DNA from 3 places in the Alkalihalobacterium alkalinitrilicum genome. Region 1 is predicted to be linked to each of the others. Evidence: riboswitches for the same ligand, from Rfam matches in the RefSeq annotation. Region 1 holds a riboswitch; each other region holds the start of a gene.
The links. Region 1 has a riboswitch for cyclic di-GMP ahead of BK574_RS13000 (anti-repressor SinI family protein). Riboswitches for the same ligand answer to the same signal wherever they lie in the genome.

Region 1 (3,333 bases):
GTTATAACCCGAATGATTCAAAGTATGCCTTAAAGGATATTAATTTGTATATCCCTGCCAACCAAATGACTGCTGTAGTTGGCCCATCGGGTGCTGGTAAAAGTACGTTAATTGATTTGTTGATGGGACTTAATCAATCAGAAGAAGGAGAAATATTATTAGACGGTGTTCCACTATCAAGCGGTAATGTACGTTCTTTGCGACAAGCGATTAGTTATGTTCCTCAAGATCCATTTTTATTTAATGAAAGTATTCGAGAAAATTTACAACTTGTTGCTTCAGATGCCAGCGAAGCGGAAATGTGGGAAGCACTCGAATTTGCTTCTGCTGATTTTGTTAGTAAGCTTCCTCAAGGGTTGGATACTTTAATTGGAGATCGTGGCATCCGACTTTCAGGAGGAGAACGGCAACGACTTGTCTTAGCCCGGGCGATTTTACGGAAACCATCGATCCTCGTATTAGATGAAGCTACGAGTGCGTTAGATACAGAAAATGAGTCGAAGATACAAGAGGCTATCGAACGACTGAAAGGCAGAATGACAATTATCGTTATTGCCCATCGCTTATCAACGATTCGTCACGCTGATCAAGTTATTGTTCTCGATCAAGGTCAAATCATCCAGCAAGGTGGCTTTAATCAGCTGGCAAAAGAAAAACGGAGTATGTTTAGTCAATTGCTCAGAAAGCAAATGGAAGTTATGCAATCATAAAAGGGTTAAACGCTGAATGAGGTACCTCATTCACAATATAATTTATAAGCTTACAAGTTTTGTAAAAAAGTCTAATAGGTTATAGGGAATAAGGTATTTGAATGCCAAAGTAGCTTCAAAGTATAAGCCTTTAGGTAATTATAATCAAAGCGAATATATGTCACCAGTATTTGATAAAAATAGTAACATTATAAAAAATGCAACACCACATCATTCTATTTTTATTAAACAAAAGTCTAACGATTAAATAAAAACATAAGAACTTACTTAATAAATTCCTAATCAATCTTCTTTCACTTATTTTCTCTAAACATTTAATTCTTTTTCATGATGAATTACTCTTTTTAAGAGTTTTAATTTCATCTCTTTATCAAGACAATCTTTATACAACACAATATTGTAGGCATACATTAAACGATGATAAAAAGCTTTACCTTTACTCATTATCTGTTTACCTAGTAGAAGCATCACTAAGACCTCCTCTGTATATCGTATTACTTGTTCCAGAGAAGTATTCAATATTCAGGTAACGTCTTATGGGTACTTGTTGATCGTTGTTATATACATGTATTTAACATGCGTAGAGTTTTTATTAGTATTCTATTCTCTATGTGATGTTGATTTGGTGGCAATCCAGTAATTTTAATCCAAGTCGATTGGAAGTCATTTTTAGTAATATGCATCCGAGTGTGTTCGTAGCGATTGGAGTTATTCTCGAACTTGCTCAATTGGGCTGTTATATTTGTTTATTATTCTTGCCTTTTTGACATTTGGAGAACTTCAACGAAAAAAAGAACAGTTTGCATTCTTGGTTGCGGTTTCGTATGGTGTCATTGATGAAGTGCATCAATATTACGTACCGTTTCGCTCGTTTGGTTTTGATGATATTTCAAAAATGCTTTTATGGGTAATTGTTAGAAGAAGCTATAATAGGAGGAATGCTACCTTTGGTTCCTTTTTAAGAAAAATAGTCTGTATGTTTCAAAAGAGTTCAACCAAGGTTAATTTGTAGCTAGGCTTAGGTTAAACGAAAAAAAGTGATGAATGATATTCGCCATCATTGATCACTTTCGGCCCGTCCTAACTTTGTAATTTACATAGAATTAATAAACTTTTGCGTAATACTTATCAAGAAGTAAAAAAAATGGATAGTCTTTTCTAAGGATAAAGTTTCTTGGAGGACTTGCCCAGTTTGTTTTCTTTTTTAATAAAAACCGTTTGATTTCTTGTTTGGTTAAACCCATTTCCATTGCCTGTTTCATTAATTGTACCCACTCTTGATCCAACTCTTTGTTACATTCATTTTTCATCGTATTTCCCTCCTAAAATACTATGAGCATTTCAGGCAGTCCAGCCATCATCATTGAAATCCAAATCCCCAACCTAAGACCTGTGACTTTGCGTCCCTACTTTTCAATAGGTTTGCCGTTTTCTGAAAAATATTAAAGTATTCCTCATGATTTTTCAAAGTTTTTGAGATTTTCCGCGACTTATGTATTAATTAATTCATAGTATAAAGGAAGAAACCATATCATAGTGTTGAAGTTTGTCGATGATAGAATATACAAATCGTGTCAAAGATACAGAAAAAATGACCCCTGCTTAGTTTTTTTTACCTATGTTTACACTGTTGATATGTTGATAAACAAAAAATAGTAGGTATATAGTTCTATCATCGTTATTTCAAACGGATGGATTATTTGGAATTAATTGTTATATTGAATACTAATATGTCGAGAACTTTTTCAGAAAATACCCAATAATAAACTTACAGAAGGTTATGTATTTTAAGGATGAGCACTAAATGACTTTCAAAAAAGTGGGGATATGAAAGAACTAGTTTCAATTTAATTTTATTTGTACAGACACAACCGAGCCCATACACACATAGACATAAGATAACAAACCTTATGGGGGTGAGGAAGTGTCATTATTTGCAGCCATCACCTATTTTATTAAAGAAGTCATTGTTTTTGTAGGGTACGTAAAAAACAATGCCTTCCCTCAACCGCTTTCGAAAGCAGAGGAGCAGAGATACTTACAGCTCATGGAGCAAGGAGACGAAGAAGCCCGTAATCGCCTTATAGAACATAATTTACGCTTAGTCGCACATATCGTAAAAAAATTCGAAAATACTCGTGAAGATACAGAAGATCTAATTTCGATTGGCACAATCGGGTTAATAAAAGCGATTGAGAGCTACTCACAAGGAAAAGGAACGAAACTAGCGACCTATGCAGCCAGGTGTATTGAAAATGAAATCCTCATGCATCTTCGCGCATTAAAGAAAGTAAAGAAAGACGTATCGCTTCACGATCCAATTGGAACGGATAAGGAAGGAAATGAAATTACTTTAATTGATGTCCTTCAAGAAGAAACGGACGATATCGTCGATACGATCCAACTGAAAATGGAAAAAAAGCAAATTTATGATTACATCCATGTATTAGATGAGCGCGAAAAAGAAGTCATTGTCGGACGTTTTGGTCTAGATTTAATGAAAGAAAGAACGCAGCGGGAAATTGCTAAGGAGCTAAATATTTCTAGAAGCTATGTTTCCCGCATCGAAAAGCGAGCATTGATGAAGCTATTCCATGAGTTTTATAAACGGAATAATGGTTTG
Region 2 (3,333 bases), 990 kb from region 1:
GGTTTAATAGAGACAATAAGAGGACGAAATGGCGGAATAAAACTTGCAAAACAACCAAAATCAATTAATATTGGGGCAGTCGTTAGACAAACGGAAGACTTACAAATCGTTGAATGTTTTAACGAAGAAGGAAACCTTTGTATCATCAGTTCAGGATGTAGATTAAAACATGTGTTGAATGATGCCATGAAAGCATTCTTAAAAGTCCTTGATAGTTATACACTTGAGGATATATTAATTAACAAAGATTACTTGAGGACGCTATTACCAAAAGTTTAGTTCGGTCTGTCGTGTGCTTTCATTCTACTTTTTGCATAGCTGAATGAAGCATACTATTGATCCTTTACTTCGTTAAAGCAAGGTCGAAAAGAAATCTCCTACCTATTTAATCAAATTCGGTAGGAGATTTATATAATTATTATTTTAGTTTTTTGCTCTGTTTCGTTAAGAAGTTCTCACTTTTAACTTATTAGGATGATTATAAGCTAAACCTTTTTACACTATTTTGCAATTCTTCACCCATGGTGGCTAATGTATCAGCAACAGAAGTGATTTCTTCCATAGACGCATTTTGCTCCTCTGCTGAAGCAGCAACATTCTGAGCATAACCTGCCGCTTCTTTTGAAATGTGTTCCGTACCATCTACCATTCTTAATAAACTTTCTGAGCTTGTATTGATTTGTTGGATCGCAGCTGAAATATCTTGGAATTGATAACTAACATTTTCAACACCATCTGTAATTTCCTCAAACGCCTTTCCTGCTTGGTTTGCTAGTGTGATCCCCTCTTCTATTGCACGTCCATTTTCACCCATTGCATCTACTGTTTTACTTACTTCTTGTTGAATGTCTTTAATCAATTCATTTACTTGACTACCCGCTCTACTAGATTCTTCTGCTAGCTTTCTTACCTCATCTGCAACAACTGCAAACCCTTTACCATGTTCTCCTGCGCGAGCAGCTTCTATCGCTGCATTTAAGGCTAATAAATTCGTTTGATCAGATATACTAGTAATGATTGAAATGACATTTTCTATTTGCTCAGACTTTTGTCCTAAAGCTTGAATTACTTTTTCCATTTCTATACTTGAAGCATTAATTTGGTTCATTTGTTCCATCGATTGGAATACAACTTGTTTCCCTTTTTGAGCCGTATTCGCTGTTTCTTCTGAAGATTGATTGACCTCTTCTGCATTTTTGGAAATGGCTTCAATTCCAGTAGAAATTTGCGTTACAACATTAGACATCTCTTCGATACTTTCCATTTGTTTTTCAACACCGCTGGAAATTTCCTGTATCGCTTCTGTAATTTCTTCTGTTGCTTTACTAGTTTGCCCACTACTTGCAGATAGCTCTTCTGAAGTCGATGCTACTTGCTCAGAGCTAGAAGACACTTGACCAATGATTTCTTTTAAGTTTTTCGTCATTTTATTTACACTAGTCGCTAGTAAACCAATTTCATCTTTATTTTTAATGTTTAACTCACTAACTCTCAAGTTACCAGATGCCACTTCTTGCACCTGTTGAGATAATGCTTGGATTGGTTTTGATAAATGTCTTGAAAATAAGTATGTAATAACCGTTCCGATTAATAAAGATAACCCTAATGTAATGAGAAGAATATATAAAACTTGATTAGCACCACTGTTGTAATCTGACATATATGAACTTGGTACAATAACCCAGCCCCAATACGGGTCAATTTCAGAATATCCTATTTTCGTTTCATTTCGATCGGGATTACTTGGATGTGGGAAATCATAATAAACAAAACCTCCACCACTTTCAGCAACATTAATAAATTCTTGTACAAAATACGATCCATCACTTGCTTGAAACTCCCAAGCATTATCACCTTCAAGGGATGGATGGGTTTGAACATTTCCTTGGTTATCAATTACAAAAATATACCCATATTCTCCGAGATCTATATTGGTATTTACAGGTCTCGTTCCATCAGCCATTCTTTCCCCTAAAATAAAAGTTTTAACTGTCTCTTGTGCTTCTTCTAAAGACAAAGTTCCTTTATCCACTTCATTATTTAATGCACTAATCATATGTACGACTTGCTTTGTACTATTTTCCAACATGGTTCCACTTAATTGATTTAGACTACTTTTTGCAGAGTTAAAGCCAACAATACCAATAATTAAACTTGGAACCGCTAACAAAAGAAGAATTATAAAAAAGAGCTTTTTTTGAATTGTCAGTTGCATACCCTCAAACCACCTTTTATATTTAAATATCTTGTTAATATAGAAACACAAGTACACCAATGAATTGGCGGTTTTCACAAAATTTATCTATCAATAGACATAAGTTACGATTATATTTTCCCAGTGCCTACCCCCAATAACTGAATGGATCTAGTAGCTTAATATAAAATAAAAAAACATTCCCGTTAAAAAATGTTTCCATAAAACGGTAACTGGCTAGCATAACAAAAAATTTGTATTAGCCCCTAAAGCTTTGCGTCCCTTTGTTTCCAAAGGTTTGCCCTTAACAAATTATTCAATTTATTTGTATAGAGTTGATTAACTAGTTCTATTATCATTTAAAAATTATAAATTTTCAATGATTTTATGTAATTAGTCTCTCTTTTAATCAATGTATATCAAACTACCTTAGTTATAAAGTTACAAAGAGGCCCAAGTTTGCAAGATTACAAACTTGGGCCTCGAATAGGAAACTAGTATGTCAAATTTACGATTGGTATATTATTAGCTTCACAGTAATCAGTGTATTTCTTTAATCGAAGAAAAATATCATCTTGATCAGTCACATTATTATTGTCATCTAAATATTGAATGACCCCACCTAAGAAGAATAACGTAATCATTTCACCTTTGTCTTTATCCACTACTAACGTATGGATATCTCCTGGCGGCTCATAAACAAATGTTCCTGGTCTAGCAACCCAATCTCTTTCTAAATAATACCATTCTCCATGAAGCGGATAAGCGAGAACAGGCCCACCTGTATGTCTATGGCGTCTAATCATCGCACCACTTGACATCTTTGTTAAATGAACCCAATTACCAGTAGTTAAATCAAATCGTAGCGGTTTAAACCATACTCCTTCACTATGTGGAACCCACGGAATACTTTCAATATCAATTGCTCTGTCAGGTAATGCTACTTTTTCAGTGAAAAAATCTAACTCTAAATTTTTAACCATTTGTATCACTCCATTTGTTTTGTAATTAAGGTATACAACTATATTGCAACTTTCATGCCAACAGTAAAAACCCCATGAAACACAGTATGATCAGTAAAAATGCAACCAAATCTGTGCAACAATGCACAACATTTGCAATTTTGCACTTAATTTATA
Region 3 (3,333 bases), 2.0 Mb from region 1:
AGGAGTTGTCTACCAAAAGCGCAGTCAATGGCCAGGACCGGAGCGACTTCTGTTAAAAGGAGCGCATTCTGTTATGATTGTCCCGATTATTCAACATAGTGAAATAAAAGGAGTTATCACAATTGCTGTCAGTGAAAAAAATGCATATAAAAAACAAGATGTCACGTTAGTTGAGATTCTCGCCAATTTTCTCGGTGTTGCTATGGATAACGCCCGCCATTACGAACAGACGATAAAAGAAAGTGAGCGTTGTTCACTAACCGACCTCTACAACTATCGATCATTTGAACGAACATTAATTGAAGAATATGAACGAAGCATCATTCAGAATGAAAAACTAGCTGTTATTTTATTAGACCTCGATCACTTTAAATCGGTCAATGATACGTATGGTCACCAAGCAGGAAATGAAGTACTCTGTCAATTGGCAAAATTAATGGAGAACATCATAGGTGATGATGGCTCTGTAGCCCGTTACGGTGGCGAAGAGTTTGTGATCATGTTAACCAATACAAATCTAACGAATGCACATAAGATAGCCGAACAATTGCGAAGTCAAATTGCCAATAACAGTTTCAATATTCATAATGATCTTAATCATGGTGAGAAAAAGATCATTCACGTTACAGCGAGTATCGGTTTCGCCATAAGTGACAAAGAAGAAACCAATCCCGTTTCACTCGTCCGTCAAGCCGACCGCGCCATGTATACGGGTGCTAAACAAAAAGGAAGAAATCGTGTAGCGCTGTATAGGGATGATTGTGAAGTCGTAAAAAATGTAGATTTTTTAGCGGATACTTTAACGAGATAAAGACTAGAAAGTAGAGGAGATAGAGACAAAGTACGTGAAATGATTTCTACTTTTTGCTAATTATAAAACTCACATTTAAAACTAATGTATCTTTTGTGACTTTAGTCTTAAGATGTTTTAAAAACGCTCATAATTTTTTTTGAAAAACTCTTTAATTTTAAAGATTTCTTGTTATAATCAAAAATATAAGGGTAAGACATTCAGACTAGTGAATAACTGGAAATTCACTAGTTAGTATTACCTGAATTTAATAATTTGCTATAATAGGTTTGGAGCTACTGTAATTAGGGTAATAACTCTTAGAGGTAGTTTGAAAAGGAGCGATGAGTTACGACTTGTAAGTGGGCGCCTAAGTCGTAAGGAGCTAGTGGTGCAACCGACTTTTACATATGACATCTGCGGAGGTGGTCAAAGGTAAAAGTTATTTTTTTGCTTTAAATTTGTCGCATTTTGACAGATTAAGGTAAAAAAGTTAGCGAAACAAGGGGAATCACGCACAAGGACAAGCCAATCTATTAACGATTTTGAGAGCCAAGAACAGCTCTGAAAATAAATTGAAACTATGAGGAAAAAGGGAGAGATAAGAATGAGAGCACTTATTCAAAAACGTCTTAAAAACCAACGCGGTTTAACACTAATCGAGTTACTAGTAGTAATTGTTATTTTGGGGATTATTGCAGCGATAGCGGTACCAGCACTAATGGGGCAACGTGAATCTGCGGCAGAAAATACAAATGCGCAAACTTTAAAAATAGCAGAAGATGCTTTTCAAAGGTATTCTGTGGTAAATGGAGAAGAACCAACATTAAAGTCTCAACTTGTTGGTGATTACTTAGAAAGTTGGCCAAAGTGTGCTGATGGAACTGATCTTCCTGCTGCAGAAGTAGCAGACACTCCTTTAGCGATTACTGAATGTCAATAGACTGTTATTATAAAAGCTGCCGTAAAAATGCGGCAGCTTTTTAACCAGAATTGATAAAAATGCGTAAACTTTAAATCAAAAGGTAATGAATGTAGTTATTTATTAACTGGGTCCTTTTAGACATAATATATTTTAGGAGGAGAGTTAATTGTGATTTTCATAGATATATATGTCATTCTAATAGGATTATTACTCGGCTCCTTCTTCAACGTTGTAGCCATCCGTCTATTAAATAAAAAATCAATCGCCTTCCCTCCTTCTCATTGTCCACATTGCAAACACAAATTATCGGTATTAGATTTAGTTCCTGTCTTCAGTTATGTATTTCTAAAAGGCAAATGTCGTTATTGTCAAACAAAAATATCACCTTTATACCCATTCGGTGAACTTTTAACAGCTACATCGATTTTTATCGTGTATAAATTTGTCGGTCTACAACTAGAGCTAATTCCAGCACTTCTCCTAACTGTTTTACTTGTCATTTCTGTATTAACTGACATTCGTAAACAACTTATTCTAGATGTAGTAACGTTACCAATGCTTGGTGTACTTATCATTTCTCACCTATTTATAGGTACAGAACCATTTTGGTACTATTTACTTGGTGGGGTTGTTGGTTTTGCATTGTTACTACTCATTGCCATCGTTAGTCGAGGTGGAATGGGTGGTGGTGATGTAAAGCTGTATGCGGCGATTGGTGTCGCGTTAGGACCATGGATGACGGTGATGAGTCTCGTTTTAGCATCATTTGTCGGTACGGTCATTGGTGTACTACTATTGGCACTTGGCATCGTGAAGCGTAAACAACCGATTGCGTTTGGGCCGTTTATCTTTATTGGAACGCTTTTAGCTTATTTATTTGGACAGGATATTTGGAATTGGTATATTAACTTCTTATGGTAAGGGTGTGAGAATATGAATAATCAAAAAGGAATTACATTAATTGAGTTACTCGTAACGATTGTTATATTGGGGATTATTGTAATTCCTATTCTCACGTTAATGACCAATGCCTTTACGAACACGGTTTCTCAAGGAAGAGAAACGCAAACTCTTTATTTTGCTCAGCAAGTGATCGAAGAAGTGAGAGTCAATTCGTACCCAAGTGCTTTAAAGGATGAAATAATTTACGGCACTTGTTCCCCTAATAGTGGCTGTACGGAAATTAACATAGCTCAACTTGAACCGCCTTTGTTAGGAGATACAGAAGTACTTTATGAAATCTCATTTAGTGAGTTATCTGACGTAACTGATGATGAGGAAAGAAATCAGATATTAGCAGCTAGCTTTTTTGAAGTAGAAGTAACCGTAAAATCAAACGCACCAAACAGTCAAGATGTTTCTTTAGTTACGGTGGTGAAAAAGCAACCATGAGAAATCAACGAGGTATTACTTTAGTCGAGTTACTTTTGACGATTACCATTATGTCAATGATTTCTATTCCTGTTTATATGTTAGTAAATAGTACATTGAAAGTCCATCAACAAACGAGTATTGATAATCAACTGCAACATGAAGCGCGGTTTATCTCGCAATATATGAGTGAAAAAATTCGCGATGGAGCACAAATTTATAATACTCCTGGAAAATGGGAGTTAAG

Region 2: it holds a riboswitch for cyclic di-GMP, as region 1 does, so the genes downstream of both, BK574_RS08000 (methyl-accepting chemotaxis protein) here and BK574_RS13000 (anti-repressor SinI family protein) in region 1, are expected to answer to the same signal.
Region 3: it holds a riboswitch for cyclic di-GMP, as region 1 does, so the genes downstream of both, BK574_RS28945 (type II secretion system protein) here and BK574_RS13000 (anti-repressor SinI family protein) in region 1, are expected to answer to the same signal.

Annotation. Positions count from the first base shown of each region.
Region 1 is NZ_KV917368.1:2,702,497-2,705,829, reverse strand. It holds gene BK574_RS13010 (ABC transporter ATP-binding protein) at 1-710, shown strand, start outside; gene BK574_RS27535 (hypothetical protein) at 1,017-1,178, opposite strand; gene BK574_RS13005 (VanZ family protein) at 1,453-1,722, shown strand; gene BK574_RS13000 (anti-repressor SinI family protein) at 1,814-2,020, opposite strand; cyclic di-GMP riboswitch class I at 2,052-2,147, opposite strand; gene sigK (RNA polymerase sporulation sigma factor SigK) at 2,635-3,333, shown strand, end outside.
Region 2 is NZ_KV917368.1:1,708,954-1,712,286, forward strand. It holds gene BK574_RS07995 (Rrf2 family transcriptional regulator) at 1-279, shown strand, start outside; gene BK574_RS08000 (methyl-accepting chemotaxis protein) at 479-2,215, opposite strand; cyclic di-GMP riboswitch class I at 2,420-2,507, opposite strand; gene BK574_RS08005 (2,4'-dihydroxyacetophenone dioxygenase family protein) at 2,689-3,177, opposite strand.
Region 3 is NZ_KV917368.1:4,741,958-4,745,290, forward strand. It holds gene BK574_RS22880 (sensor domain-containing diguanylate cyclase) at 1-811, shown strand, start outside; cyclic di-GMP riboswitch class II at 1,119-1,202, shown strand; gene BK574_RS28945 (type II secretion system protein) at 1,398-1,733, shown strand; gene BK574_RS22890 (prepilin peptidase) at 1,884-2,636, shown strand; gene BK574_RS22895 (type IV pilus modification PilV family protein) at 2,649-3,107, shown strand; gene BK574_RS22900 (PilW family protein) at 3,104-3,333, shown strand, end outside.